DNA from 4 places in the Brevibacillus composti genome. Region 1 is predicted to be linked to each of the others. Evidence: riboswitches for the same ligand, from Rfam matches in the RefSeq annotation. Region 1 holds a riboswitch; each other region holds the start of a gene.
What was found. A riboswitch is a leader RNA that binds a small molecule or an ion and turns the genes downstream of it on or off. The one in region 1 is predicted to bind cyclic di-AMP.

Region 1 (7,709 bases):
CGGAAGCGGTCTGGTACAGTGTCTCATATTCCTGTGCGCGCAGCTCGTACTGCTTCTTGTCGGCCAGAGCGCGGCGGGCGAGCAGGTCCTCCCCTTCGACGAGGGCGAGCTTCACCTGACGATCGCGCTTCTCCGCGAGTGCCACGGCTTCCTCCCATTGTTGGCGGAATTTTTTCTCCAAAGCAACCTGTTTGGCTACTGCCACCTCTACTTGACCAATCTCCACTTCCATATCTCTCATATACTGATTCAGCATGACTACCGGATCTTCCATCGAATCCAGGACGTCATTCACCGATGCTACTGTCAAATCACGCAGTCTTTTAAAGATACCCATTGTTAGGTTCCTCCTTATCATATCACTTGCATTCTTGGTTACGCCAAGTTTTTTGGCGAAGGGTGCTGCTCGCGGATCAATACGGCTGTTTCTGGGTAGTTTGGCGTTCCCACCGATCCAAAGCGTCTTCCTTTAATACCTGCTGCGCCCACTGTCTTTCCCATCGTGTCGGCATGTGTTCGTCTGACTTGTCTCGGCGGCGGATCAGGCGATAGCCCAGGTAAATCACTCCAATCGCGAGTATGACGTTGAACAGCAGATGCAGCTTGCCGATCATCATTAACAGCCCGAACAGAAAGACCAGTATCCCAAAGAAGCGGGAACCGGAACCTTTGATGACCTTGCGGGCTCCGTATAACATGATCAGCCCGGGGATCAGCACACCGAGGAAATGGCCGCCGTCGATGCCCAGAAGATCCAAAAGCACAAATCCTCCGGTCAACAGGAGAGCCAGTCCCAAGAGCACCTTGCCAGACCGCTCGTTCATATCATTCCTTCCCTCCAATCGTCTTGATTGTTGTGTTGCGGGTATGGCGTGAACCTTATGACCTCATTGTAGACGGAGAAGGTATTCGGGATAACGGGCGTGCGGTTGGTTTTCGTCTCCGTCCCGGGACGGATGCCGTGTCCTTCCTCGACCGGACGGGCTTCCGTCCCCCTTTGGACAAGCTGCGTAGACGAACATCCTCGTCGCGTTCGTTACAGCGTATGACAAAATTTTGTGACAAATTTGTGAACAAACAAGGCTAAAAAAAGGAAATACCGGCGTCATGGTGAACTATGTGGAGGTGCGTGTAAAAAAACATCGATAAATAGCCGAATTCCGCTCGCGGAAACGGGGGACCCACTTTACTTTGGGGTGAATGGCTGCCATCTCGGGCAGTCTAGGGAAATCCTTTCAACCGAACCCTTCAGCTAACCTCGTAGGCTCAGGAGAGGAGCAGTTTCTTTTGCGCAAGACGGTAGTTTCTTTATTGATTGCCGGATTGCTTGCAATGGGTACCGTCCCAGCACATGCTCAGGAGGGCCCCCCCCTGATGACTGTCGTCAAAGACCTTTACGGTGTCCCTTACAAGTCTTCCGGAACCACGAAAAAGGGTTTTGACTGCTCCGGTTTTACACGCTATGTATTTGAAGCGCTCGGTGTAGACTTGCCTCACAACTCCGCTTCCCAATACCAGGTAGGCCAGCCTGTAAGCCGCAAAGACTTGCAGCCGGGCGACCTCGTTTTCTTCAAGACGAACGGGCGAAGCATCTCGCATGTGGGCATCTACATCGGAAATGACACGTTTGTGCACTCGGAGTCTGGCAGGGGTGTCGTCAACACCAAGCTGAGCGACCCCTACTACTGGAGCAAGCGTTTTGTCGGAGCGAAGCGGATTTCATCCGTGCATCTCCAGGCAAATGCCATCCCGACAGCCGCTCCGGCCGCCAAGAAAGCGGTACAAGCAGCTTCCACACCTGAACAGCCCGTGCAGCAGGCACAGGCGGGAGCCGCTCAAGCAGAAGCGCCACAACCTGAGCAACAGACAGCGGTACCTGCCCAAGCAGCAGACGTACCCACTCCCGAACCGCAGGCAGATGCGCCTGTCAAGTAAGATCCGTTACATGAATGAAGCCAGGGACATTAGGTCTCTGGCTTTTTCTGACGCAATTTAGTACCTGGTGTCAAGAGGAAGTGGTAGGCCCATTCGCCGCAAAGCGCCATTTTCCTGCAAGATTACGAATGGAAAGAGTTGGATTCTATGCCCTTCGTCCGGCAAACCGTGATATGATTGGATAGAGATAAGAAACCTGCTGGAGATCTGAGATTACTGGGGGAATACCTGTGAAGGAACATGTTTTGCTTGTCGATGACAATCTTGAAATCATAGAGCTGCTGGAAGAGATTCTGGTCAATGAAGGCTATGAGGTGACCTCCTCGGAAAGCGGCGAACACGCACTGCAGCTGCTGAAGCAGGGCCTGAAGCCGAATCTGATATTGCTCGATATCATGATGCCCAATATGAGCGGCTACGAGCTCTGCTCGCAGATCCGCCGCGAATCCGACCTGCCGATCCTGTTCCTCAGCGCTAAGGGGAAAGCGGTGGACAAGGTCGTCGGGTTTGAGATCGGTGCCGACGACTACATCACCAAGCCGTTTGACACGGAGGAGCTGCTTGCCCGCATCCGTGCGCATCTGCGCCGCTATGAGCGCATCCGCAAACATACGGAGGAACATTCCGACAAGGAGACGTCCAATTCCGCCATTACCGTCCTGAAGTTCAAAGGGCTGGAAATTCACAAGGAAACCTACTCTGTCTATGTGAACGAAGAGAAAGTAGATCTGTCCACCAAGGAATTTCAACTGCTTACCTTTCTCGCGGAAAACGCCGGCATCGTCTTCACGCGCGAACAGATTTACGACCGCGTCTGGGGCTATGGGTACGGCTCGCTCAATACGGTGACGGTACACATCAAGAACCTGCGGGAAAAGCTGGAGGGCGAGCGCCAATACATCAAAACGCAATGGGGGACGGGCTACGTATTCATCGGGGAGAAAGTGTAGATGAGCATTCGCAACAAGCTGTTTCTCTCGTTTTTCGCACTGATTGCGCTGAATATCCTCGTCTTCAAATTCGTCTTCGAGGACATTATCGTCGTGCAGCTGAAAACAGACCGCCACAATCAATACCGCTACGAAAAGGAAACAGCGGAAAAGGTCCGTGTCAATCAACTGCTCAGCGCGAGCAACTTCAAAGACCCCACGGACCGAAGCGAATTGGAAAAACAGCTGCCTGAGGATCTGGTCTACAAGATGGTCGTCAAGGATGCCAATGGCAACACGATCTACAGCAAGACCTCGCAGGCCTATAACCTCAAAAACCCGCCGCGCAAAACCAACCGGGAAAATACGGATTTGAAGGTCGTGGCCGAATATCACTATCAGCACGAGCCTCCCAAAAAGGGGCAGACGATCATTTACTTTTATACCGATGATTCCGACATCATGGCCACAAAAGGCGTCAGCATGATGCTCATGTATATTTACGGAAGCATCGCCCTGGTGGGATTGGTGCTGCTCGGCTTCTTCGTCCGCTGGATTCTCCGCCCGGTCAACGAGCTGTCGCGTGTCACCCAAGAGATTCGCGCCGGGAAGCGCCTGGTTTCCTTCACGTACCACTCCGAGGACGAGTTCGGCCGCCTGTTCCGCTATTTTTCCGACATGGTGGACCAGCTACGCTTCTCCGAGGAGCGGCAATCCGAAGTGATCGCCGCCATCGCCCACGATTTCCGCACGCCGCTGACGACGATCAAAGGCTATGCTTCCTATATCGCCTCCGGACGTGTTCAGGAACTGGAGCGGATCCAGAAGCAGATGAAGAAAATCGAGCAAAAAACGGATGATCTGGAAGTGCTGCTGGATGAGCTGCAGGACTTTACCACGCAAAGTACGGAGCTGAAGCTGAACGTCAAGCGCTTCAACGTAAAGAACTTCCTGAAAGGAATCATCGAGGATTATCAGGTTCGCATAAAGGAAGCTGGGCTCTACTTTCAATGCAAGCTGCGCATCTCCAATGAGCTGCACATCGAAGCAGACGAGACCAAGGTGCGCCGGGTTCTGGAAAATCTCCTGAACAATGCCATCTACTACAACAAGCCGGGCGGCTCGATCCTGTTGACCTGCGACCAGCGGGAGGGACATGTGCTGTTTTCGGTGATTGATAAAGGAGAAGGCATCTCTGCGGAAGACCTGCCCAAGGTATTCACCAAATTTTACCGGGCGGAAAAATCGCGGAACCGCAATAACGGCGGGACGGGGCTGGGTCTGACGATCTGCCAGAGCATCGTCGAACGGCACGGCGGCATGATTACGGCCAATAGCGAGCTGGGCATAGGCAGTTCCTTTTCCTTCACGATTCCCTTTTCCCAGCACTGAGTTTATATTGTTTTATAATCGTTTGATTGTTCTTTTATAATTGTTTGATAAAGTAATCGTATTAGCTTTTCGTTTTCAGTGATAAATTACCCCAAGTTCGGTATCTGGCACCAGGCGAAATCGTTGCGGTGGACAGATGCTTTTTTTTATCCCAACGGCGCGGCATCGGCAGTCTGCTCCTCAACCTGATGATCTGCCCCCTGCAGGCCAGGGGGATCGGCGAATTTTGCCTGGACAGCGGCTATAAAGAAGCGCAAAAGGTATGGAAAAAGAGATTGGGAGAGCCAAATTACGTGCTGCGCGACTACTGGGGAGAGGGCTTTGACCATCTGATTTGGAAGCGAAGCACGCGTGAAGTGCCGATCATCTTGTAGCGATAAAATAGACACGAACCTCTGACGTGGGTCCGTGTCTTTTTCTTTGTTATCAGCGGGTACGCTCCTCCAGCTTCATCATCAGCCCGCCTTTGGGGCGCAGCGTGATCAGCGGCTCCGCCTCTACCGGCTTGCCCGGATCGGCCAGCCTGAAGCGGTAGCGCTGCGCGAAGGTGGCGAGCAACAGCGCCGCTTCCATGAGGGCGAAGTTGTTCCCGATACAGACCCGCGGGCCGCCGCCAAAGGGAAAATACGCGTAGGCCGGAATGCGCTTCAGCAAATCGCCGGCAAACCGCTCCGGGATAAACTCATCCGGCCGCTCAAAATAGCGGTCGCTGCGGTGCATCACGTACTGGCTCATCATCAGGGTATCCCCGGGCTTAAAGGCATGCCCGCCGATCTCCACGGGCTCTACCACTTCGCGGTTGAGCGTCCAGGCGGCCGGGTACAGCCGCAGGGTTTCATTGATGATCTGGCTGCAGTACGGGAGGCGCGGGATATCCGCTACCATCGGCAGGCGGCCGCCGAGCACCTCGTCCAGCTCCGCCCACAGCTTTTGTTCCGCTTCGGGGTGAGTGGCCAAGAGATACCAGGTCCAGGACATCGTGTTGGCCGTCGTCTCATGTCCGGCGACAAAGATGGTCATCACCTCGTCCCGAACCTGTTCATCGGTCATGCCCTGGCCGTCATCTTCGTCTCGTGCCGAGAGCAGCATGGCCAGCAGGTCCCCCCGTCCCTGATCCCCTTCCCGGCGCCGCTCCTCGATAATCTCGTAGATCGCCCTATCCAGCACCTCGGCAGATTCCTGGAACTGCCGATTGCTCGAAGTGGGCACATTCAGCGGAATGTCGATGATGGACGTCGCTTTGGTCGCCACATACTTCAAGCCGATGTCGATCGCACGGGCGATTTTGTCCGCCCCCTCCTTCAATCCCTTGCCGAACATCGTCTCGGTGATGATCGCCAGCGTCACCTTCATCATATCCTCATGCACGTCGCGAACCGCGCCGTCCGTCCACTCTTCCATCAGACTGACTGCCTGCTGTACCATGCTCTCCCCGTAAGAAGCGATACGCTCCCGGTGGAATGCAGGCTGCATCAACCGGCGCTGGCGCAGATGCTTTTGTCCCTCGCTCGTCAGGATGCCGTCTCCCACCACCGCACGCGCCACCTGCAGGCCTTTTCCCTTGCGAAAATGGGCCTGCTTGGTGACGAGGACCTCTTTGATCAGGTCCGGACTGCTGATCAGGTAGACATGGCGGGCCGGGCCAAAGCGAAAATGGGCCACATCGCCATGCTGCTTGGCCGCATCGCGCAGAAACTGGAGCGGATCGCGGCGAAACGCAAGCAAACTGCCCGTGATGGGCAAACCCTTGGGGCCTGGGATAGTCGTTATGTTCATTGGCAAGTTCCCCCTATGTTCCGCTATTTTTTTCCGTTCCTCCGTCTGTAGTATCTGACCGACTCGCCTCTTTAATGCGGGCAGGCCGGGATGGCCCAAGCCAGAACCACATGAAAAAACCGTCCGCAAAGGGGCGGACGGTCGAGATGGACGAGATGGACGAGATGGCGTTTGCCAAATCGGACGGAATTAAATGGCGGCTTCCCCGGACGGTTTACTGGGAAAGCGGACTGCTGTTCACCTGCAGGAGACGGGAGGAGATCAGACGCTCTCTCACTTTGATGCCAATCCAGGCGGCCAGCACCGCTTTGACCACACCTACCACGAGGAAGGGGGTAACGCCATAGGCCATCGCCAGATTCCACGGGACATCCATGACGTACTTCAATTGGGCGGCGCCAAAGGCCAGCGTGACAAACATGCCGACGATGTTGGCGACCAATCCCCAGGCAAACTGGAAGCGCGTTTTCTCCAGAATCAGGCCGGTGACGTAGGCGGTGAAAATAAATCCGAAAATGTAGCCGCCTGTCTTGCCCACCAGCACCTGCAGTCCGCCGCTGGCGCCGGAGAACACGGGAAGGCCGACCGCGCCCAGCAGCACATAGATCAGGATGGATACCGTCCCCCAGCGGCTTCCGAGAATCGTCGCCGTCAAACCGACGGCAAGCGTCTGGCCCGTAATCGGAATGAGCGGAAGCGGGATGGTGATTTGAGACAAGACAGCCGTCAGGGCAGCAAATATCGCAGACAGCATCAACCATTTCAAACGTTCGTTTCTCATGAGGTCCTCCTTATTTGTTAACCAATTTATAATTTCCGTTAACAAAATAATACTGCCTGTCTGTTCATTTGTAAACAGTCAATGCTGCCTGCGATATCCGCCCTCGGAATCAGCGTCTGTTCTCTCTTTGCTGCAATTGCTCCAAGGATGCGATCGTATGCTCGACCAGGCCGCGCAGATCCTCGATGTTCCCCTCGTCGATCTTGCGGTGAAAATCGAGTGTGATCTGGTTCTCGAAGCGCTCCGGCGGCCACTTGTGCTGGTATTCCTTCAGCCTGGCCTTGATCGTCTGGGTGATGTACGGCCGATTGCCCCAGATCTCATTCAACAGCCGGGCGATCGCTTCCGTCTCCTGCTCCACCTCGGCGACCGTGAGGAAGAAATGGATGCAGATCGTGCACCCGATCGGATCGGTCAAGGGCTTCTCCAAGAGCTCCCCGGCAATATCCGGCAGAGAGGTGCACAGCTGCATCTGCGCATAGACCTCCTCTTCGTCCCGCTTCTCCCCGGCGAGCCGAAAATCGATCTGATAAAGCCGATGGTAGGTAGCCAGATCCATGCTGTCTGTCCGCCCTGTGATCAGGATCGTCCCGTCGAAGTCCCGATCGTAGACCGCCCCTTCCAGGACGACTTTGATATTGTCAAAAATAAGCGGGTGAAACATGTCCCTCCTCCTTTTTCCCGCATGCCTTTTCCATCAAGAGTGCCTCTCTTTGGCCCGGAATGCAAGAGAGGCCCCGCAAAAACAGGCATAACCATGTTCCGCTCTGTTATAATAAGCATCAACATCATCGCCTTTTTTGATCCTGCGTATCCGTTTCAGGAAAATTTGGACGAAGGCAAGGAGGTATATGATGCATTCATTCGACACCATGCTGGATCGCTACGCTTCGCTG
Region 2 (7,709 bases), 1.3 Mb from region 1:
AGAGTCGTGCGCGTATCACGTGCTCATCGAAGCGGGCCCCTCCGATATCCAGACAGGGGGGCATGCCCTCGAAGCGATGCGGGCAGCCCTGGGGGGAGGGAAGCATGTGATCGCGATCTCCAAGGGAGCGCTGGTCGCGGATTATCCCGGACTGTCCGCGCTCGCCCGCGAAAACGGCGTCCAGCTCAAGGTGAGCGGAGCGACAGCGGCTGCCCTCCCCACCGTTGATTTGCTGGCGTACAATTTGGCCGGTTGCGAGATATCCTTGATGGAAGGGATATTTACCGGAACGGCCAACTATGTGCTCACAGCCATGATGGACGAGCGACTGTCGCTGACGCAAGCGATCGAGCGGGCCCAGCAAATGGGGATCGCGGAGCCTGATCCCCGCTTTGACCTGGAGGGATGGGACACGGCCTGCAAACTGACCATCCTCGCCAATGCGGCATTCGGTGCCCCGCTCCGACTGTCGGACGTAAAGAGGGAAGGGATCGAGCAGCTGACTCACGAGCAGCTCGCCGCGTGGAGAGCTGCCGGACTTGTTCCCAAGCTGGTCGGCCGCCTGCAATCCGCGCAGGGAAGAGTGGAGGCGGCGGTTGAGCTGAGACTGTTGGAGCCGACGCATCCATTTGTCCACGTGCGGGGCACGACCAAGGCGGTCCGGGTGGAAACGGACACGATGGGAGAGCTGCTCGTCATCGGAGGTAAATCCGATCCGGTCGCGGCCGCAGCCGCTGCGCTGAAGGACTTGGAGCATCTCCTGCAGCAGTCCGGATAAATCGGCGCATACCATCCTCGCGGGTGCAAATACTACTTGCAGGTCGGACTCTCGAGGAGGCATCCCATGGACAAACAGCGAAACAAAGACAAAGACGTCAGCGTTGAGTTGCAACAGGTGGGAGCATACGCGACCAAACAGGAGATGCACGACACGAAGATTCCCTTGTTCGAGGACAAGGCGGACAACAACTGCGCTCCATGTCAGGAGTAGGTTCGTGCAGCAGGGAAAAGCCGGAAGCCTGTCCGGCTTTTTCTCTTTATGCGGTGAAAAGAATTTCCCTGCCCATACAAAAAAACCGAGCTGCGATTCCGCCGACTCGGTTTTTCCTCATTCTGTTTCATTATCCCGTGAATTCTTGGACCCAGTAGCCATTCTGATAGCCTACACCGATCTTGGTGAAGTTCGGGTTCAGAATGTTTTTGCGGTGTCCGTCACTGTTCATCCATTGCTGCATGACTTCTTGCGGACTGCGCTGACCCATGGCGATATTTTCACCGGCGGTCATGTACTGGACGCCAAAACTCTTCATCATGTCGAAAGGAGAGCCGTAGGTCGGGCTGTTATGGTCAAAATAATGGTTTTGATCCATGTCAGCCGCTTTTGCCAGCGCTACTTTTTCCAGAGCCGCATCATAGGCAAGCGGCGCCAATCCTGCTTTGGCACGCTCCTGGTTTACCAGATTGGCAACCTCACGGGCAAACTGGGAGGAAGCTTCAGCAGATTTGCCTGCTTGCGCTGGTGCAGGTTGTTGGACCGGTGCTTTGGCAGGTTGCTGAACCGGTTGTTGAACAGGCTGTTGCACCGGTTTTTGAACCGGCTTTTGAAACGGTTTTTGTACCGGTTGCTGAACCGGCTGTTGTACCGGATATCCCGTCCATTGGAAGTAAGTCGGATAGGACCAGTTCCAGTTGGATCCTTGGTTCGATGTTTGGAACTGTTTCAAAGATTGGGAATTCAGTACATATGGAAGCCACTGTCCTTGACTTGGATCCATTTTCACAGGGCAGGTGGCAGCAAATGCTGATGTCGATACAGAGGTAACTGCCAATCCCAAAGCAATCGCGATGATAGATCTGCCAAATGGTTTCATGTTCTCATCGTCTCCTTTTCTTCGCCTACGAGGTTAGTTGTCGGGTTTGGGCTGAGGATACAACCCATCACATTCGGTGATTCACCCCAATGCAGAGACAAGTCATCTCGGCAAAATAGATGTCCCCCGCACTTCCCGCTTTTGGGAAGTTTCGGCTTGTTTGTTTGGCCCTACTAGGATAACAAGAGTCGATAGAGAAAGAAACCTGTAAATCTTGCCAAGGTGACTCCTCGATTTGCATTCTGTTGCCAAATCAAGTAAGATGAAGAGACTTGAATAACAACTGTGGAAACTCTGATTCACACTGGCGCGGTCTTCGGAGCCGCAAGGATGGAAGAGAGGTAGGGCTTTCGTCGTTTTGGATACAGCATAGACGAAACCTTGTGCAATAGATAAAAATGAAGGCACCTGTTAGAGGGAAGCTATTCTTCATTTTCCTTGCTGACATGTGTTTTTTTCTTTTTACATGAAGCTTTTCAGGTTTGCACATAATACTGTTGGAAAACTGTTGGAGGTAGGTTACCGATATGGAAACAATTGGCACAGTAAAATGGTTTAATGCAGAAAAAGGTTTCGGGTTTATTCAAGTGGAAGGCGGGGAAGACGTATTCGTGCACTACAGCGCGATCCAAGGGGAAGGTTTCAAAACCCTTGACGAAGGGCAGCGCGTGCAGTTTACCATTGTCCAAGGCAACCGTGGTCCGCAAGCGGAGAACGTGGTAAGGCTGTAAAGAATCCCCGTGTCAAAAAGCAACTGTCACCCAGACAGTTGCTTTTTTGATCGATCCAAACCATCCTGAGCGTTTTATGGTACAATGTTCTTCCATAAGCTGGATGGGAAGGGGGGTTCCTGTGGAGGAGAAGATCAGCGCATGGCGTGAATGGATCCCGTCTCTCGCCGATGCGACGCAAATTACACCGATTCGGGATGGCTTTTCGTTTGACCGCAAATACCTGGTGATACACCGGGACGGTCGAAAGCTGCTGCTGCGAACAGCGGAACTTCGGCATTATGATGGTAAACGAGCTGAATATGAAGTCATGCAAGCGATCCGAAAGTACGACGCAAAAAGTCCCATTCCGCTGGAAATGGGGAAAATCATGCCGCTGGGTCTCTGCTATTACATCCTCAGCTACATCGAAGGCGAGGATGCGCGCCGCGTATTGCCGCAATTGACCCCATCGGAACAGTATCAAATCGGCTGGGAAGCCGGTCAGACGTTGGCAAGGCTTCATCGACATCCCGCACCTGCAACCACTGGTCCATGGTATGAGCGGATTGTGAACAAAACGAAGGGCTATGTCGATGCCTACCGAACCTGTGGCATCAAAATCAGACATGATGAAAAGATCATAACCTTCCTGGAAGACAACAAGCATTATCTGCAGGATCGCCCCAATCAATTCCAACATGATGATTATCACGTAGGCAATCTGATCGTATCAGGCAGAGCATTCGCAGGCGTGATCGATTTTAACCGCTTCGACTGGGGCGACCCGCTCCATGATTTTTGCAAATTGGCTTTGTTCAGCCGAGAATGCAGCGTCCCGTTTTCGGCAGGGCAGATTGCCGGCTACTTCGGGCGGGAGAGAATCCCGGAGCTTTTTTGGAAGCTTTACGCGATGTATGCCGCGATCAGTGTCTTTTCGTCGATCGTCTGGTCCGTCCGCGTGACGCCGGATAAAGTGGAGGAGATGCGACATCGTCTGCTCGCTCTATGTGAAGACCACGATGATTTTGACAGTTGCATCCCCGCTTGGTACCGAAACTGGGGAATGAGCGAATGACTTGAACAAGTTTCTCGGTTTGTGCCAAAAATTTACCGTAACTGTGATATAGTAAAATAGGGGGAAGGACAGAACGCCTTTTCCGTAACAAAAGAGGACTGATGGTGTGGAGACAAAAGTGCAAGCAGATCTAAGCAGTTATGTCGGACGGGTGCTTCGCGATCACTTTGGGAAAGGGCCAGAATCCGTCTTTGTTTCCATAGGGCATACTTTTATCACGTTCTAACTGCGGAACTTCCTTTCTCCGATGGAAAGGATCTTGCTCCAGCAGGACGAAATCTTCACAATCGGAAAGACCAGAGACCTGCTGATGAAGAATCTGATGCCGGAGCTTGTCGCGTATATGAAGATCGCGACCGGCGTCGAGATACGCGAGGTCTACTATGACTGGAGCTTGCATAATAAGTCAGGAGTCATCGTAGCGATTTGCAGCGAGCCGATCCCCTTCTCTCCCGAGATCATCGAAGAGTATCACGGAAAAGAACGAATCCATGAAGAAATCAACAGCATCAGCATGCAAGTGCAGAAATATCCCGAGGAGATCTTCTCCTACCAAACCAAGAATCGCCGCACAATCATCGTGGTTCGCAGCGGCATTCTGGTCGCCATCGAGAAAGAACTGATCCGTCTTGGCTTTAGGGAGACGCTCAAGATTGCCAAGAGGGAATTTTGATATTTTCGCCGATTGGGATTTTGACCTCGACAAAAGTGTCATTGTATTTATTGTCAACCCGACTACATAAACTGGTGGAAGTGTACGAGACATCCTCGTCCTGAGGGTGAGCTGGTCATGAGCCGGAATAGCAGCTTTTCCAAAGCTGACTGTTCCGGCTTTTTTACTTCCACCTAAAAAGGAATGAAAAGATGGAAAGTGTTGTACAGCAGACAGAAATCAGCAGCTATATTGGGAAAATCCTTCGTGAGCATTTTGGCAAGGGGCCGGAATCCATTTTTGTTTCCGGGCCGGACACACGTATCTCACCGTCTACATCCGCAACTTTTTATCACCGATCGAACAGGTTTTGTTGGAACAGGGACAGGAGAGAACCGTACAGACCATCAGGGATGCGCTGATGAAAAAACTATTGCCGGAAATCAAAGCATACATAAAAAAAATCACGGAGAGGGATCTCGTCGAGTTTTACTACGACTGGAACTTCCAGCAGATGTCCGGTCTGCTGCTCGGGATCAGCTCCACGCCTTTTTTCATGGGCCCTGCTTTCTCTGAGGAGTACGAAGGGAAGGAAACCTTGCACAGGGAGATGTACCTGCATCATGAACACGTACACCGCAAGCCGACAAAAGCTTGTTGGTGTTCTGCTTGGGCCATGAACAGGGCGGCGCGCGAAAAGCATAACGCTTGTCACTCATTCGTGGAGAGGTGCGATTGGCATGAAAAATGGAGTGGATACGCAAAGTGATATCCTTTTTCTTCAGACATTTGCCTATGCGTCGATCGGTACGGCGATTGTTGGCCTGGACGGTCGGCTGGTAAAAGTAAACCAATCCTTTTGCAACATGATCGGATACGCCGAAGAGGAGTTGCTCGCCTGCACCTATCAGGAGCTGGCCCATCCCGATGATCTCGCGGTCGATCAAGAATTACCGGAAACAATTGTTGAGCGGAAGGATCGACTCCTACCAGATGCGAAAGCGTTTGGTATCAAAGGAAGGGGAGCTTTTTTGGGTCTTGCTGCACAACAACCTGATTCGCGACGAGCAAGGGGATCCGCAGTATTTTCTCTCCCAATTTCAAGGCCGGCTGACGGAGAAGGAGCAGGAGTGCATCCTCTTGGAAATAGAGCGGAAAATGGCGCAGGAGCTGCTTCGCAACTCGGAGAAGCTCACCATCGCCGGACAGCTGGCTGCCGGAATCGCCCATGAAATACGCAATCCGTTGACCTCGCTCAAAGGCTTTCTCCAGCTGATGAAAGCAGGGGCGGAGTACAGAGAAGACTACCTGAACATCATGGAGAGCGAACTGAGCTGGCGGCAGGCTGACCATTGAAGCGAGGGCCAAGGGGGATTCGGCGATGATTCGCTTCTCCGATGAGGGCTGCGGCATCCCGGTGGACAAGCTCAAAAAATTGGGTGTCCCCTTTTATACCACAAAAGAAAACGGCACCGGCCTGGGTCTGATGGTCAGCTACAACATCGTGGAAAACCACAAAGGAAATATCCATGTCATCAGCAAAGTGGGAAAAGGGACGACTTTCACCATCTCCTTGCCACTCAGCGTATCCTCGAAATGCTTGCAGCCTGCGCTGCAGTGAATCGCGAGCGCAAAATTTTACGCGGGGAAATGCAATTTTTGCGTGATCTTTCCTCTGCCTTTCCCTTATCCTGAACCTATGGAAGCAGAGAGGATGGGCTTCGGTGGTTGTGCCAATCAGAGGGAAGGAGCGCGAATACATGAACGAACATCGTGATCAGATCGATCGTGAGAAGCGGCAAACGGCAGATGCGCCGGACGACCGCTACAAGATCATCGCGGAAAACACCTTGGACACGATTGTGCTGGTTGACAACCAGGCGCGGGTGCTGTTTGTATCCCCCTCGTTCCAACGCTTTTCCGGCTATCGCACCGAATTGTATGAAGGACAGGATGCCTTCGAGATGATCCATCCCGATGATCGGGAACGCGTCCGCTTCGCGCATAAAGATTCGATTCGCACCAAAAGAGAAGTGGACATCGCCTATCGGATCTTCCATGCCGAGGGTCATCTCCTCCACGTAGAGGCCCGCGTCAAGCCTGTTCTCGATGAGACGGGAAGCGTCCATTTTGTCGTAGCGGTGGACAGGGACGTCACCGAACGGAAAAAGACCGAGGAGCTGTTGGAAAACATCCTGGATAACGTCAACGCTGCTGTCTGGTCGACAGACAAGGATTTTAGCAGGTATACGTTTTGCTCGGAGAATATCGAAAAGATTTCAGGCATCCCCCGCGAGGAGATCCTGCATCAGCCCATCCGGCTGCACGACCATATCCATCCGGAAGACAATGCCAAACTCCTGGGGGAAGTAAAAGCCCAACTCGATCGGGGCATCCCGGTCACCCAAGAGTTCCGGTTTATCCATATTGAAGGGGAGACGAGGTGGGGGCGGCTGATTGTCCATCCCTGTGCCGGACCATTCGGAGCGATTGAGAGGCTGGACGGCATTATTCTGGATATTACGGAGAAGGAACGCTCCGAGCTGGCGCTGGAGGAAAGCGAGCTTTGCAGCGACGGAAAGCTGTATGAAGTCATCGGCATCTAAACGTTTAAGAGAATGTTGCTGCAAGTGGCCAAGAGGAGAAGGGATCAGTATCCATTTCCCCGATATTTCCCAACCACTGCACAAGCTAAGCGTAAATCGTAAACGAGCATAGGGCAAGAAACCGCCCAAGAAGTTTTTCTTTTTGCACGGGGGATGCTATGATCTGTATACCATGAACAAAAATGGACAAACCATCATACAATACTGTGAGGACGTTTAAAAATACACACGAAAACAGGAGATGCCATGACAGAGACAAAAACTCGAACAGAAACAGGATGGGACTTTGACAACAGCTATGCGCGCCTCCCTGAGTTCTTTTTTTCCAAACAGGACCCCACCCCTGTCCGTTCACCAAAGCTGGTCATTCTAAATGAAACGCTCGCCGCAGATCTCGGCTTGAATGCCCAGGCGCTGCAAAGCGATGAGGGGACGGCGGTATTCGCGGGCAACCAGATACCCGCAGGCGCTTCGCCGCTGGCGCAAGCCTACGCCGGGCATCAATTCGGCCATTTTACCATGTTGGGCGATGGCCGTGCGATCCTGCTCGGCGAACAGATCACACCCGCAGGTGACCGATTCGATATTCAATTGAAGGGCTCAGGGGTTACCCCTTATTCGCGCAGGGGGGACGGGCGAGCCGCCCTCGGACCGATGCTGCGCGAGTACATCATCAGCGAAGCGATGCATGCCCTTACCATCCCGACTACCCGCAGCCTGGCGGTGGTGACCACCGGTGAAGTCGTATACCGTGAGACGATGCTCCCTGGCGCCATCCTGACCCGCGTCGCG
Region 3 (7,709 bases), 1.5 Mb from region 1:
TCAGGTCAAAGACTTTCAACAACATCGAAAGCTGCGCACCGAGTTGCCGGATGACGGGCCCATTATGGTCCTGGGTGACGAAGTATTGCTAGAGCAAATGTTGGTCAATGTCGTGAGCAATGCGATCAAATACAGTCCGGATTATAGTGAAATCGTCCTGTCAGTGAAAACCGGGGAAGCAGGCGTTGTCATCTCGGTCTCCGATACGGGGATTGGACTGAACGAGGACGAATACGATCGGATATTCGAAAAGTTTTACCGTTCAACCGCTGCGAAGCAAATAACCGGTACGGGATTGGGACTTGCCATATGCAAAGGAATCGTCGAGCTTCATGAAGGAACGATATCGGCGCAGCCGAAGGAACCGCGAGGGACCATTGTAACGATAACCCTTCCCTTAAACAAGCAAGACGACTTGCTTGCAGCAGCTGAAGAAAGGGGAACCACGAATCATGACCATGAATGAACATGGGGCTCGCATTTTGATCATCGATGATGAACCCCAAATTCGAAAGCTTCTGAAGGTAACCCTGCAAGCCCATCAATATGCCATCTACGAAGCCTCGACAGGAGAGGAGGGCCTCCAACAGGCATCCTTGATGTTGCCGGACTTGATCATACTTGATCTCGGGTTGCCGGGCATATCCGGCATGGAAGTGCTCGGCCGCATCCGGGAATGGTCAAATTCGCCGATCATTGTGCTGACGGCAAAAGACAGGGAGGAAGATAAAATCGTCGCGCTCGACAGCGGCGCCGATGATTATGTAACCAAGCCGTTCGGGATGGGAGAGCTCGTCGCTCGAATGCGTGTTGCGCTGCGGCACGTAGCCAAATCGTCGAATGAGCCCATCCTCCAGATCGGCGAGCTGACCATCGACCTGGCACAGCGAAGCGTGGAGTTGAAGGGAGAACGGATCAAGTTGACCCCAACAGAATACGATCTGTTGAAAATTCTCGCCTCCAACGCCGGGAAAGTAGTCACGCAGCGTCAGCTGCTCCAACAAGTATGGGGCAGCCACCACAATGAGACCGACAGCCATTATTTGCGGGTGTACATCGGACATCTACGCAAAAAACTCGAGGAAGACTCGACTCGGCCCAAGTTCATTCTGACGGAGCCGGGGATCGGCTATCGCTTCCTGTCCAGGGAGTAACAGAGTCGCTTACCTCGGCTACGTCCATCCTCCGTTCAAAAACGTAAGAACGGGACCTTCGTGTAGAAATATTGCCGTCTCCGTAAGTTTTTGTCCGATGCATCCGTTTTCGCGCACGAGAAAAGGCTAAAAATCAAAAATAGGCGTTGGATTCGGCTTTTACATTGTCTTGCAAAAAGCGTATGATCTCTATCAACAACTTCAAATTCATTTGAATCGCTGAATTCCCTAAGGGGAAACGGGGGAACCAACAGAAGCCATTAAATGGTTTCACGGGGTGAATTCCTTGTCTGCTTGGCACTTGGAAAGGGTACTCTCAAGCCCTAACCCGACAGCTAACCTCGTAAGCGCATTGAGAGAGAACCGTATCCGAGCTGCGTTTGTCTGATGGACTGACAACAGACTGCCCGAGAGCTTCGTTTCTCTGCTCTTCGGGCTTTTTGTCGTACCCAAAAAAACATTTAGGGAGAGTGGCAAGCATGTTACACGTGCAAGAAGCGGATCCACTGCCGGGTCTTGAATCGCCCGGTTTTCGGTATGAGGAGAGAATCCGTTCCATCGAAGTATTTCGCTTCGATCAAGAGTTGACCCGGCGTTTATTTTTCGAAAACGAAAAAGGTAGCGTGTGCGGATATCTGAAACTATCCGGCAACGGGTTTAGCGGTTGGGGAGAATACCGATTGCCTAATACGAAAAAACCGTTCGACCTCGTCGGATGGGCATCCGTATATATGAATCTGAAAGGTCTTAACATTGCCCAAGCCTTTCAATTGCTACAGGGTAAAGAAGAGAATTGGGGAAGGATTCGAAAAGAGTTGGCCGAATCGGCGTTGATGGACTTGTCATCCACTCTCGAGACCCCTTTTCTTTTGCCACATCACGGTGATTTTCCGATAAAACAACAATATATCATGGAACATGCCGAATCTTACGTCTCATTCTGATCTCGTAACGGAAAGGAGAAATGCATGGTGCAGGAGCTTGTAAATCAACTGAAAGAGGCCTACTTGCAATGATCGGTGAACATCCGCAGGAGGTGGAAGTAAGAGTCATTAAAAACCATATCGTGATCATTGCCAAAGGAACTCCAACAATTGAGCATTCCATCTCTGTCCATACCATACGCGGCAGAAGCATTCATCAGACGATAGTCGAAATGGATCGCGACCGATTGCAAGCGCTGTTGAAACCTAAAGTGGCTGCAATTGTCGGTTGCCGCGTCACTTCCATTCAATCCGACATTTGCATCGGCACCGGGGAAAAAATGGAGCTGATTCATCTGGATTGCGATATCGAGCACAAGTATATGCATGATTAGGTTTGAAGAGACGTTTTATTCCAAGGCCTGTCCGTCAGTTAAGTGGAACAGTATTCGAATTCATAATCGGGAGAGATAATGTTGTCATTATTGGTGATGAAATATGGCGGCAGTTCCGTAGGCGACGCCAAACGGATAAAGCGCGTTGCGCGTCGGATAGCGGACCGAAGGCAGGAAGGCCATCAGTGCGTCGTGGTGGTCTCCGCAATGGGAGATACGACGGACGATTTGATCGAGTTGTCCAAAGAAATCGCGGAGGCAACCCCTTCAGCGCGTGAAATGGACATGCTGCTCAGTACAGGAGAACAAGTTTCGGTTGCCCTGTTGTCGATGGCGCTGCACGCCCTGGGCGAACAAGCGGTCTCTTTAACCGGCTGGCAAGCCGGCATTCGTACAGAAGCCAACCACGGGAAGGCACGGATTATCGACATTCAGGCAGATCGAATAATGAATGCGCTATATCAGGGGCGCATTGTCATTATAGCCGGTTTCCAAGGAGTGACAGAGAATGGCGAGATTACGACGCTTGGACGCGGGGGCTCCGACACGACGGCTGTCGCGCTTGCAGCAGCGATCCGGGCAGATTTGTGCGAAATATACACGGATGTGGACGGTGTTTATTCAACCGATCCGCGCATCGTCAAGCAGGCCAGAAAACTGAAGGAAATCTCTTACGACGAAATGTTGGAAATGGCTCATCTCGGAGCGGCGGTTCTTCACCCCCGTGCGGTGGAATGTGCCAAACAAAATAAAGTGAAGTTGGTCGTTCGATCCAGCTTTACGAACCATGAAGGTACGCAAGTAAAGGAGGAAACGGATATGGAACAAGGAATCGTGGTTCGTGGCATCGCGTTCGACAAGCCTATTGCGCATGTAAGCTTATTGGATATGCCTACAAACCCAAGCCGACTCGCTGCGGTTTTTAATTCGCTTGCGAATGACGACATTGATGTCGATCTTATCGTTCAAGGCGGAATAAGGAATGGCAAGGCTGACCTGTCCTTTACCGTTAGCCTCGCCGATCTGGAGAAGGCAAAAAGTGTGCTTTATCACATCCAGGCAGATGTTGGTTTCAAAAACTTGGAAACCCACTCCGATTTGGTGAAAGTATCTATCGTCGGGGCGGGAAATGTCAGTTCCCCTGGTCTTGCAGCGACGATGTTTCATACCATTGCCGAAACCGGCGTTAGCATTTACACGGTCAGCACGTCTGAAATTAAAATTTCGTGCGTAATCGAAGGGAGAAGGCTCCATGAAGTTATTCGATCCCTGCATACCGTGTTTGGACTCGACGAGCACGAATATGTCTTTGTAACGGACGTAAGTAATGAATGAATGTTACTCAACGGAAAAACACGCTGTATCTTAGTTCAATTAACACTAGAAATTAGCGGTACATTCGAAAACCTAAACCACTTAGAAAGAGTAGCACCATTGGCAGTGAGTTTTACAAGAGTGTTTAAACCGGAAAATGAAAAACAATTTAAAAAAGTAAGCGATTGTTCTCGGTTAAGACCAATCGCTTACTGTTGTTTGTTAATGATCCCCAGGCTTCGTCGTCATCAGGCGATACAGTTTCGTGTTCCGCGGGAACTTGTCGGTAAACGGCACAAGGGAACTGCCTACCTTCATCAATCCATTCCCGGCGTCAACATTGGTAATATAGGAGAGTTGCAGGTCCGAAATATTGAGAAGCCCGGCAAGCTCCATCCGATCGGTGCTGGCCTGATTCAGCATGACGATAAATTCGCTGTTCGCCAGCATAGTCCGGGCCGTATGGCTTTGCAGCAAATCATCCACGTTTTGCGTAATTCCCGTACAAAAAGCGCCATACTTTCGGACGCGCTTCCAAAGCGTGAACAGAAAGTTGGCGCTGTATTCATGCTGAAACAAAAGATAGATTTCGTCAATAATGATAAACGTATTTTTGCCTTTAACCCGATTTTGTGTAATCCGATTCAGGATGCTGTCCAAAACAACAAGCATGCCAATCGGGAGGAGCTGTTTGCCCAAGTCGAGAATGTCGTAGCAGATGAGCCGGTTATGGACATTGACATTGGTCGGCTTGGCGAACGTATTCAAACTGCCAGAAGTAAAAAGTTCAATCGCAAGCGCGATGTCCTGCGCTTCCGGCTCCGATTGCTTGAGCAGCTCCGCGCGAAAGTCCTGAAGCGTCGGCGGCTGCCCCTTATAGTTGCTCTGCAAATACTTCCTGTACACGCTGGCGGTGCAGCGGTCAATGAGCGACTTTTCCTTCGCTCCCAGTTGATATTCGCCAATCAACTGCTCGCATAACGAGAGGACGAATTCCGATTTGAGAATGATCGGATTGGCTCCATCGCCATATTGACGATTCATATCCATCGCATTGATATGGTTGGGCGAAGTGGCGGATATATGAATCGTCTCGCCGCCCAATGCGTTCACCAGTGCGGAGTATTCCCGTTCCGGGTCGATCAAAATAATATCGTCGTCGCTGGCCAGCATCTGGTTGACGATTTCCCGTTTCGCGGTAAAGCTTTTGCCGGAACCGGATACGCCGAGGATAAAGCTGTTTCCGTTCAACAGTTGCTTGCGGTTGGCAATAATCATGTTTTTGCTGATCACATTTTGTCCGTAGTAAATGCCGCCCGGATGCACGATTTCCTGCGCCCGAAACGGAATAAAGACAGCCGTGCTTTCCGTCGTTAACGTCCGCAAAGCGTGAACCTTCCGCAAGCCGTAGGGGAGCACCGTATTCAGACCGTCCATTTGCTGGTAGGTAAGCGTGGAAAACTGGCACAAATGCTTGCGGGCGGTTGTGAGCAGCGCCTCCGTATCGCTGTCGAGCTGCTCCTTGCTGTCCGCGATATGGACCATCGTCAGCAGGCCGAACATCATCCGCTGGTCGCGGGTGGTCAAGTCGTTCAGAAATTCTTTGCTCTCCTTGCGTTGCTGCTCCATATCGTAAGGGACCACGGCAGAAAAATTGTTGTTCCGGTTTTGTCGCCGCTGCCAGTTGGTAATGTTTGTCTCCACGCCGAGCAAACGGCTCTCCACCTCACGAACGGCCTCGTCGGTCGGAATCGGGATGATATCCAGCGACAGCAGCAAATTCCGGTTCAGGTCGCAAAGCTCGGACACCATGCTGTCCTTAATATAGCTGGCGTATTCCCGCAGAAAGATGACGCGGCCAAAAAAGTGGCCCATCCGAAAATGATCTTTTTCAAACTCGAACGTATCCGGGCAAATGTAATCCTTGAAATCATGCCCCTTGCGCATTGTTTCGGACAGATGGAAACGAAAATCCGCTTCCTCGCCAATCCGAAAGAAATCATGGAAAATGCGCAGACGGTCGGTTGCATCCAGTTCGATACATTTGGAACCGAGACGGGAAAAATGCGACATCAATTCGGTTCCGACCCTCGCGAAGTATTGGCGGGCTTCCTCCACATTTTTCTTGGCGACAGAAATGGTAACGTACTTTTCCTGAATCGTTCCGTTCGCGCCGATGGCCTTTGCGAGCAACATCTCGTTGTACTCTTGCCGGTACACATCAAGATGGTCTTGCCGAAGCGGAATCAGAATCGAGCTTTCAAAATCGGTCCGATTCATACGCCGGTTATGGATCGTGATCTTCGTGGTCGCTCCGCTGTCAAGGGAATTGAGCAGCTCGGAATAAGACAAAAACATCGCTTCCTTGTCTTCCCTGGACGCTACGGCGTAGTTGATGTCCTCGAACCGATACGATTTGGAGAACTTGTTGCCGACAAAAAAAATCCCGTCCGGCCAAAGGGCGCGAATCGGGATGACTTGCTGAACGCCTTTCGGGATAACAAATCGTTCCTTGTCCTGCTTGATGATGCGTCTGAGCGTTTTAATCACGGCGCTTCATCCTTTCCTGCTCATGATACTGCATGCTCTTTTTCAGCGCTTCAACATAAATATTGGTCGAATAGAAGACGAATCGCCTTGGCAGCAGAAATTCCGACTTCACATACGCCCAAAGCAACTGCTCGGCCGTCATGCCGTGATAGTTGATGAAACCCAAGGCTGCGCAAGGCGCGGCCCCCATAATGCACATCCAACTGAGCGTTTCCAAACCAAAGCGTCCGCGCAGTCCAAAATAAAGGACGATCGCCACGCCGACAGCCAGCACAGAAAAAAAGAACTGCCGCAAGGACAGTCCAAAGAATAAGCTTTCCGTATAATCCCGGATTTCCCGGTTGATTTTCACTTCCATTTGAAGTCCTCCCATTAACGATGCTCGCTATGGTCTACAGCTCGGCCCCATCCTCCGATTTAACCGTTGTTGGCTCTGTCTTTTTCGATCTTGCCAACAACTCATCGCCGGATGGAAGGGGATCGGCCAAAAGCGCAAATACAAGCTGAGCGCCGTCTCTCATCCCCTGTAAATACAAGCGTTCATTCTCTAATGCCCTTGTGAAATGTTGTTTGTCCTCCCATTCCATAAACGCCGGCAACTGCGTCATCTCCACGCCGGAAAACATCGCTTGAAAAGCCGATCCCTCTTCATCGCGACATCTGCGCAACTCGGGATGGCGTTCGATCCGAGCTGAAACGTGGTCCAGCCGCCGCTGGATCGCATTTTGAAACCATAACGGAAACTCCATTGACATCCCCCTCCTTGTGCGAATGCGATCTAGCGCAGCTGATGCTCTCGTCCGGACTTCCTTTGAAGCCACTGGACGATCCATTCGTCCACCTTCCGGCTTTGAGCCTGAACCGCCTCATTCTCGAACAGAGGAATTCCCTGATCAAGAGATTTTTTCCCGAGTTCGTTCAACTTCCTTCTTTCCTCCTCCAATTGACCAAGCAAACGTGTCATCGGTCGGCCTCCCAGCGTCTTCATTAGATCGGCGTTCCTGGCTGTCTAAATGATAGAGTATCTCTACATTTTATTGCGAAAATCGGTTTATTTCATTTTAATGCGATATTCGCATTAAAACAATGATGCACTCACGTACAATTTTGCTTGTAATGTGAGGTGCATACAAATGAAACATCGAAAAGAACCGCCAGGCGACAAAAATATAATCGGCGTGAGAGTCGTTGCCATCCGCAAGGCAAAGGGGATGAAACAAAAGGAGTTTCTCGCCAGACTGCAAACGGCTGGTCTCGACATCAGTCCTACCAGTCTTTCGCGTCTGGAAGGGCAGTATCGGCTTGTCCAAGACTACGAAGTCGTTGCGATTGCCAAAGCGCTGGATGTTTCCGTCCGGGAATTGTTAGGCGAA
Region 4 (7,709 bases), 1.5 Mb from region 1:
CCAAACGGTTTTAATACCATGGTCATGAGAGCGATCAGCAAAGTCGTGCTTACGTACGATCGCAACGAAATCCATACCGCATTCCATTTATGCATAGCAAAACACATCCTGCTCTTTTTTGTGTCTCTCCTCTCTAGGTTACTGTAAAAAAAGAGTAAAATAAACCGGTACTGGGCGTAAAAATTTCGTAAAAATGATTGAAAAACCTCAAAATAATGAGTAAATACGAGAAAAATGAAGATCTTCTGCCAGGGTCATGAATTCCCAAACATAAAGCACTCTTTTTAAGCGGATATACAATATGCTTCACTTTACAGTTTTTTTGTCTCGGAGTAACATACGTCCATGAATTGAATTGTTTTTCATTTACAGTTGCTTAATTGTGACTCAGGAACAAGAGGGAACCAACTACGGATCAGTGCTTGTGTGAGAGCAAGTCAACCGGATCCGTAAGGGATGAATTCCCCCGCTTATACGAAGCTTAAGCAGGGGCAGGGCGACTCTCACCGCCCGAATCCATAAGCAAAACTCGTAAATGCGGAAGCAGCTCTTTTCAAAAGTGTGGCCCTTGTAGAGAGAGGATGATGAAGCTTGTGATCGTAAGTTTCGACCACAGTGCTTATGCCTCTGTGGTGTTTCGTGAACATGATAATCATCGTTTCAATCGCTGAATTCTTCAATTAACACGAAGGAGCGGGGGAACCAATCGAAGCCGGTCTTGTCGGCTTCATGGGGTGAATCGCCGGTAAATCCGGCGTAGGGCGACTCTTACGCCCGAATCCGACAGCTAACCTCGTAAGCGTCTTTAAGAGAGGCAACAATTGTCGTGATTAGACACGGTGTTTTTTCGTGCCTAAGAAGCTGACGAAGAGTTCCTCTTCCGAAAGCTTCTTTTTTGTTGCCTGTACCAGGATGGAGGAGATTGGCTATGGAAGCTCAAGATGAGTTTGTACTCGTCTCTGCGCCCAACAAAACCGGGGAGCAGTTTATTAAAGCGTTGCGAATCAAAGGAATAACTTATGCAGCGATTACCAATCATGAAACAGAGAAGTCGAGATTGACACATTTGGGCGTCAAGCACATCTTAATGGTCGATACTGTAGACCGGGAAACCTGGCTCATTCCAGAGTTACCGGTAGGGAAGGTGTACTTGTTTGAGTCAAGTTTGCCCTTGATTTGCCGATACATTCAGATCTGCCGATCCTGGACAGGCAAGCCGATCTATATCATCACCGGCAGCAACAATGCAAGACTCATCTACAAAGGACTTGGCGCTAGCTATGTCATTTACACCCGCAGCGATGATGTTTCGTTTCTGCTTGATAACGAAAGCTGAATCCATATCAGGCAAACGTACCGGGTACATGCTTGAAGGGAGGGATGATCATTCATGATGGATATCGCAATGATTTTAACACTAGGTGGCGTATATGGATTGTTTTGCTTATTTTTAGCTTGGTGCGGACGAGTTGCAGGTGAATCGGGGGGAGAACGCTCATGATAATAGTTGCTGTTTTTACGGTTTTGATTTTTTTATATCTCGTTTTTGCTTTGGTGAATCCCGAAAAATTTTAATATGATCTGTATATGTTTGAGGAGGGCATGAAATGGCCATTTTGCAACTGGTAGCGGTCATTGTGATTTTAGTTTTTTTGGTCAAACCTTTGGGGGCATACATCTTTCATGTATTTTCCAATGAACCCAACCGGACCGACAAAATATTCGGACCGATTGAAAGGTTGATCTACGGACTGACCGGTTTGAAAAACCGCGCTGAAATGAGCTGGAAACGATACACGCTCAGCTTGATATTGACCAACGTTATTTTGGTGGCGGTCAGTTATTTGATTTTACGCATCCAGAAATGGCTGCCGATCAACCCGAACGGCATCGATAACATGGAGTCAACGCTTTCTTTCAATACGGTCATCAGCTTCATGACGAATACGAACTTGCAGCATTACAGCGGCGAAACAGGATTGTCCTATTTCTCGCAAATGGCTGTTATTATGATGATGATGTTTACATCAGCGGCATCCGGCATCGTCGTAGCGATCGCGTTCATTCGCGGTTTGACAAGCAAAGGGAAAACGCTCGGCAACTTCTTCACCGATTTTGTCAAAGCGCACACCCGTTTGCTTATCCCGATGGCGATCATCGTGACGCTGGCGCTGGTGGCTTTAAAGGTGCCGCAAACGCTTAGTCCGACCGTTCAAGCGACAACGATTGAAGGCGAGACACAGCTAATTGCAATCGGTCCGGTGGCTTCCCTCGTATCGATCAAGCACCTGGGAACGAATGGGGGCGGATTTTTCGGTGTCAATTCATCGCATCCGTTTGAAAATCCGAGTCCGCTCACGAACGTGATTGAAATGCTGTCGATGTGGTGTATTCCGGCCGCATTGACGTATACATTCGGCAGATTCGCGCGAAATCAAAAACAAGGCTGGGTGATCTTCAGCGCGATGCTTATCTTGTTTGTCGCCTTCCTCTCGGTTGTGTACACGTCGGAACTGCGGGGGAACCCGGCACTGAATGCGCTCGGAATCGACGCTTCGCAAGGAAGCATGGAAGGTAAGGAAGTCCGGTTCGGGATAGCGCAGTCGGCCTTGTTTACAACGGTTACGACCGCGGCGACAACAGGTACGGTCAATAATATGCATGATACCTTGACGCCGCTGGGTGGTCTGGTGCCGCTTTCGCAAATGATGCTGAACTGTGTATTCGGCGGTGACGGCGTCGGGCTGGTCAACATGCTTATGTATGCGATATTGGGCGTCTTCCTTTGCGGACTAATGGTTGGCCGTACGCCGGAATTCATGGGGCGCAAAATCGAAGCCCGGGAAATGAAACTAGTCGCCATCGCTATTTTAGCTCACCCGCTTATTATTTTGGCGCCCTCGGCAATCGCCTTTTTGACGGATTTGGGGAAAGGGGCCATCAGCAATCCCGGCTTCCATGGCATCTCGCAGGTACTGTATGAATATACGTCTTCCGCCGCGAACAACGGTTCCGGCTTCGAAGGTTTGGGCGACAATACGACGTTCTGGAACGTTTCTACGGGACTTGTCATGCTGTTCGGACGTTACATTTCTATTGTGGCACTGCTCGGCGTAGCCGGTTCCCTGGCGGCGAAACAATGGGTGCCTGAAACGATCGGAACGTTCCGCACGGACACCAAATTATTTGCGGGTATTCTCGTCGGTACCGTACTGATTATCGGAGCTTTGACCTTTTTGCCCGCCCTTGTTCTGGGTCCGATCGCAGAGCATTTGACGCTCCTGAAATAGAAGAGGTGAGATCATGAATACGAAACAAAAAAACATGTTGTCCGCCGAGATCGTAAAAAAGGCGATCTTGGACAGCTTTATCAAATTAAATCCGGTTGTCATGATGAAAAATCCGGTCATGTTTGTCGTCGAAGCAGGAACGTTCGTCGTGTTGTTAATGACGTTGTTTCCGGGCTACTTCGGTACCGAAGGACGAGTTGGATTTAATCTGGCGGTTTTTCTAATTTTGCTATTTACCGTGCTGTTCGCCAACTTCGCCGAGGCATTGGCTGAGGGCAGAGGAAAAGCGCAGGCCGACACTCTCAAGAAGACGAAAAAAGAAATCATGGCCAATAAAGTAATCGGCAACAGTGTGAAGGTGATTCCGTCCACGGAACTGCGCAAAGGCGATGTTGTAATTGTCTCGCAAGGGGAGATGATTCCGGGTGACGGGGAGGTCATTGATGGGCTCGCTTCCGTGGACGAGTCAGCCATTACCGGCGAATCCGCTCCTGTCATCAAAGAAGCAGGCGGCGATTTCAGTTCGGTAACCGGCGGCACGCGGGTCGTTAGCGACCGGATAACCGTACGGATTACAAGCGACCCTGGCGAATCGTTCATCGATCGGATGATCGCATTAGTCGAAGGCGCAAAGAGACAAAAAACGCCAAACGAAATCGCGCTGAATACCCTGCTTGTCAGCCTGACCCTGATTTTCCTGATCGTTGTGGTGACATTGGCGCCGATGGCCGATTATCTTGGAATCAAATTGGAGATTCCCGTTCTGATTTCGCTGCTGGTATGTCTCATTCCAACAACGATCGGCGGTTTATTATCCGCAATCGGTATTGCCGGGATGGACCGAGTAACCCGTTTCAATGTACTGGCCATGTCAGGGAAAGCGGTGGAAGCGGCAGGCGACATCGATACGATGATTTTGGACAAAACAGGTACAATCACGTTTGGGAACCGGATGGCCAGCGAGTTCATCGCGGTTGGGGATACGACCGTAGAGACGGTAGCCGAATGGGCAGCCGTCAGTTCAGTGAAGGATGAAACACCCGAAGGCCGATCCGTACTCGAACTCATGAAAAAAGAAGGGTATACGTATCCAACGAATGCGGCTGAAGGTGCGGAATTCATAGAATTTAAAGCGGAAACTCGCATGAGCGGTATCGATTTGCCGAATGGACGAAAAGTTCGCAAAGGCGCGGTTGACGCAGTCAAGGCTTGGGTCAGTGCACAAGGAGGGGTTATTCCCACCGATTTGGAACAAAAAGGGAACGCGATCGCATCGGAGGGCGGAACGCCGCTCGCCGTTGCCGTCGACAATCGAATTTACGGACTCATTTATTTGAAGGATACGGTGAAGCCCGGCATGCGGGAGCGTTTCGATCAGTTGCGAAAGATGGGAATCAAAACGATCATGTGTACAGGAGACAACCCGTTGACAGCAGCGACAATCGCACGAGAGGCCGGGGTGGATGACTTTATCGCCGAGAGCAAGCCGGAAGACAAAATTGCCGTGATCAAGCGGGAACAGGCGGCCGGTAAGCTGGTAGCCATGACCGGAGATGGAACGAACGATGCCCCGGCACTCGCGCAGGCGGATGTAGGACTTGCGATGAACAGCGGCACGACGGCAGCCAAGGAAGCGGCCAACATGGTCGATCTTGACTCCGATCCGTCGAAGATCATTGAAGTCGTAGCGATCGGCAAGCAACTGCTAATGACGCGCGGCGCTCTGACCACCTTCAGCGTGGCGAACGACATCGCCAAATATTTTGCCATTATCCCGGCCATGTTCATGCAGGCGATTCCGGAAATGAACGTATTGAATGTAATGGGACTCGGATCACCAATGTCGGCCATTTTGTCGGCGCTTGTGTTTAATGCGATCATTATCCCGTTGCTTATTCCGTTGGCCATGAAGGGCGTTGCCTACAAACCGATGAGTTCCGCCCAATTGCTCAGCCGGAACCTGCTTATTTATGGATTGGGCGGTGTCATCGCGCCGTTCGTCGGGATTAAATTGATCGACATGGTCGTTCACTTATGGGTGTAGTTGAAACGGAATACAGAGAGGATTGAAATGGAATGAATCATTCAGAGCAGCATTTTCAGGGACTTTCCCGCGGATCTTACTTGTTTTCCATGATTCGGCTCAGTTTGTTGTTCATATTGCTATGCGGAATTGTGTATCCGCTCGTTTGCACCGGCATCGCGCAACTTTTGATGTCAGATCAGGCTAACGGCAGTTTGATCAAAAGCAGCAGCGGAGAAATCATCGGTTCCGAATTAATCGGGCAAAACTTTACCGATCCAAAATATTTTCAAGGCCGGGTCTCCAGCATTGAATACAAAGCGGAAGCCTCCGGTTCCAACAATTACGGGCCATCGAACCCGGACTTGCTGAAAAGGACGGAGGAATCCGTTGAAGCGTGGAAGGCAAACAATCCGGACGTTCCTGTTAGCCAATTGCCGATTGCCTTGATCACGAACTCCGGTTCAGGGCTGGATCCCCATATTACGCCAGAATCCGCCAACGTGCAAATTCCGCGTATCAGCAAGTTGACCGGTTTGTCTTCGAGCGAGCTCGAGAAACTGGTACAAGAACATACCGAAGGACGGGATTTGGGGATTTTCGGGGATCCAAGAGTCAATGTGTTGAAATTGAACATCGCGCTGCGCGAACTTATGAAATAGTTAAATATCATCTGCGAGCCCTGCCTATGGCCAAATAGGCGGGGTTATCGCATTTTAGTAAAGAGCTTGCGCAAGGGGGGAACAAGAGTGGGAAGTTTTCGCAGGAAGACGCCGGAAGAAATCCTGTACTCCATTTCCAAGCTGCACCGTGGTCGGCTCAAAATCTATATCGGCGCGGTCAGCGGTTCGGGTAAAACGTACCACATGCTTCAGGAAGGTCAGCATTTGAAGCAGCAGGGAATCGATGTCGTCATTTGTGCGGTTTCGACAAGACAGCGGCCGGAAACGGTGGAGCAACTCGGAGACTTGGAACGTGTACCCAGCATTCACTGGATCAAGGATGGAATGGAGCGTAAGGACTTGAACCTCGAGGCGCTGGTCAAACGCAATCCGGAAGTGGTATTAGTTGACGGGCTTGCCCATCGCAATCGGGAAGGAGCACAGTTTCCGACACGTCTGGATGACATCCAATTTTTGCTGAATCATGGCATCAGCGTAATCACAACCGTCAACGTGTACGAACTCGACGGCGCGACGGAACTGGCGAGAAAATGGACCGGTGTCGTGGTGGAGGAAACCGTCCCGGCAAACACATTGGAGATGGCGGATGAAGTCCAATTGATCGACGTATCGCCGGAAACGATACTGAAACGGCTGGAGGAGGGGCATGTCAACGGTGACTCCTCGCCCATGTTGTTTGAGCGAAGCAACATCGGAAAATTACGGGAGCTGGCTTTGCGGCTAGTGGCGGAAGATGTGAACGATTCCCACGAAAAATACCGCATGGAGCAAGGTTTAACCGGGCCTTCCGGAGTAGCGGAACGCATTCTCGTCTCGGCGCAATACCATTGGAACGGATCCATTCATGTCCGCCGCGGCCAACAAATTGCCAAACGCTTGGGTGGAGATTTGATGATCGTCACATTTGTCCATCCGAAAAAAATGCTGTCTCGCGAAGCAACTGCATTTAAGCGTTCCCTCTTGAAATTGGCCGATAAAATAGGAGCTAAATTCGAAGAACTCACCTTGGCAAGTAGACGGAAGCTTCCCGGCATGTTGGCTCGTTACGCAACCTTGCATCAGGTAACGAGAATTGTACTCGGCCATTCCAAGCTAAATCGCTGGCAGGAGCTGTGGCGGGGATCGATTACAAACGGCATCCTTAAAAAATCGAGACATACGGATATCTACTTCGTTGCGGATCGTGCTGAAAAGGAAGGAGAGCGGATACTGCCGACCAAAATGCTGACGGAAGGTCGGTCGGATGATCGCTACCGCAGGCTAAGCGATCAGGAAGTGGAGCGAAAAATAGGGGAAATCCGGAGAGGACGATTCAAGGTGCTCATCGGCGCCGCCCCCGGGGTCGGGAAAACGTATGCGATGCTTCGCGAGGGGAACGATTTGCAGAAGAAAGGCATTGACGTCGTCATCGGACTTCTCGAAACGCATGGACGAAAAGAAACGTTAGCGCAAGTCGGTTCGCTGCAAACGATCCCGCGGGCGAAGTTGGAGTATCGTGGAGCGAATCTGGAAGAACTGGACGTCCAGTCCATCATTCGCCGCAATCCGGAAGTCGTACTCGTGGATGAACTGGCACATACGAACGTGCCCGGCAGTAAAAACAAAAAAAGATTCGAAGATATTGTAGACATTTTGAACGCAGGCATTTCCGTTATTTCGACGATGAACGTACAGCATTTGGAAAGTTTGAACGATGCGGTTGAACAGATTACC

Region 2: another riboswitch for cyclic di-AMP. It lies ahead of JD108_RS11995 (CAP domain-containing protein); the one in region 1 lies ahead of JD108_RS18435 (C40 family peptidase).
Region 3: another riboswitch for cyclic di-AMP. It lies ahead of JD108_RS03585 (hypothetical protein); the one in region 1 lies ahead of JD108_RS18435 (C40 family peptidase).
Region 4: another riboswitch for cyclic di-AMP. It lies ahead of JD108_RS03600 (hypothetical protein); the one in region 1 lies ahead of JD108_RS18435 (C40 family peptidase).

Annotation. Positions count from the first base shown of each region.
Region 1 is NZ_CP066308.1:3,658,944-3,666,652, forward strand. It holds gene JD108_RS18425 (PspA/IM30 family protein) at 1-337, opposite strand, end outside; gene JD108_RS18430 (LiaF transmembrane domain-containing protein) at 414-824, opposite strand; cyclic di-AMP (ydaO/yuaA leader) riboswitch at 1,142-1,282, shown strand; partial or broken gene JD108_RS18435 (C40 family peptidase) at 1,288-1,818, shown strand; gene JD108_RS18440 (response regulator transcription factor) at 2,166-2,885, shown strand; gene JD108_RS18445 (sensor histidine kinase) at 2,886-4,256, shown strand; partial or broken gene JD108_RS18450 (GNAT family N-acetyltransferase) at 4,409-4,630, shown strand; gene JD108_RS18455 (cytochrome P450) at 4,683-6,032, opposite strand; gene JD108_RS18460 (biotin transporter BioY) at 6,247-6,813, opposite strand; gene JD108_RS18465 (hypothetical protein) at 6,923-7,477, opposite strand; gene JD108_RS18470 (aminopeptidase) at 7,668-7,709, shown strand, end outside.
Region 2 is NZ_CP066308.1:2,324,501-2,332,209, reverse strand. It holds gene JD108_RS12005 (homoserine dehydrogenase) at 1-778, shown strand, start outside; gene JD108_RS12000 (hypothetical protein) at 845-991, shown strand; gene JD108_RS11995 (CAP domain-containing protein) at 1,122-1,871, opposite strand; cyclic di-AMP (ydaO/yuaA leader) riboswitch at 1,879-2,038, opposite strand; gene JD108_RS11990 (cold-shock protein) at 2,399-2,602, shown strand; gene JD108_RS11985 (phosphotransferase family protein) at 2,724-3,659, shown strand; gene JD108_RS11980 (Na-translocating system protein MpsC family protein) at 3,907-4,332, shown strand; gene JD108_RS11975 (Na-translocating system protein MpsC family protein) at 4,604-5,080, shown strand; partial or broken gene JD108_RS22585 (PAS domain S-box protein) at 5,052-5,222, shown strand; gene JD108_RS22580 (histidine kinase dimerization/phospho-acceptor domain-containing protein) at 5,239-5,667, shown strand; gene JD108_RS22325 (ATP-binding protein) at 5,693-5,932, shown strand; gene JD108_RS11965 (PAS domain-containing protein) at 6,072-6,917, shown strand; gene JD108_RS11960 (protein adenylyltransferase SelO) at 7,164-7,709, shown strand, end outside.
Region 3 is NZ_CP066308.1:676,189-683,897, reverse strand. It holds gene JD108_RS03595 (ATP-binding protein) at 1-466, shown strand, start outside; gene JD108_RS03590 (response regulator) at 453-1,154, shown strand; cyclic di-AMP (ydaO/yuaA leader) riboswitch at 1,362-1,520, shown strand; gene JD108_RS03585 (hypothetical protein) at 1,634-2,098, shown strand; gene JD108_RS03580 (Na-translocating system protein MpsC family protein) at 2,167-2,472, shown strand; gene JD108_RS03575 (aspartate kinase) at 2,554-3,807, shown strand; gene JD108_RS03570 (VirB4-like conjugal transfer ATPase, CD1110 family) at 4,009-6,336, opposite strand; gene JD108_RS03565 (PrgI family protein) at 6,329-6,694, opposite strand; gene JD108_RS03560 (hypothetical protein) at 6,729-7,085, opposite strand; gene JD108_RS03555 (aspartyl-phosphate phosphatase Spo0E family protein) at 7,115-7,300, opposite strand; gene JD108_RS03550 (helix-turn-helix domain-containing protein) at 7,470-7,709, shown strand, end outside.
Region 4 is NZ_CP066308.1:684,906-692,614, forward strand. It holds gene JD108_RS03595 (ATP-binding protein) at 1-95, opposite strand, end outside; cyclic di-AMP (ydaO/yuaA leader) riboswitch at 656-817, shown strand; gene JD108_RS03600 (hypothetical protein) at 929-1,336, shown strand; gene JD108_RS22755 (potassium-transporting ATPase subunit F) at 1,498-1,575, shown strand; gene kdpA (potassium-transporting ATPase subunit KdpA) at 1,608-3,290, shown strand; gene kdpB (potassium-transporting ATPase subunit KdpB) at 3,304-5,334, shown strand; gene kdpC (potassium-transporting ATPase subunit KdpC) at 5,367-5,975, shown strand; gene JD108_RS03625 (histidine kinase) at 6,063-7,709, shown strand, end outside.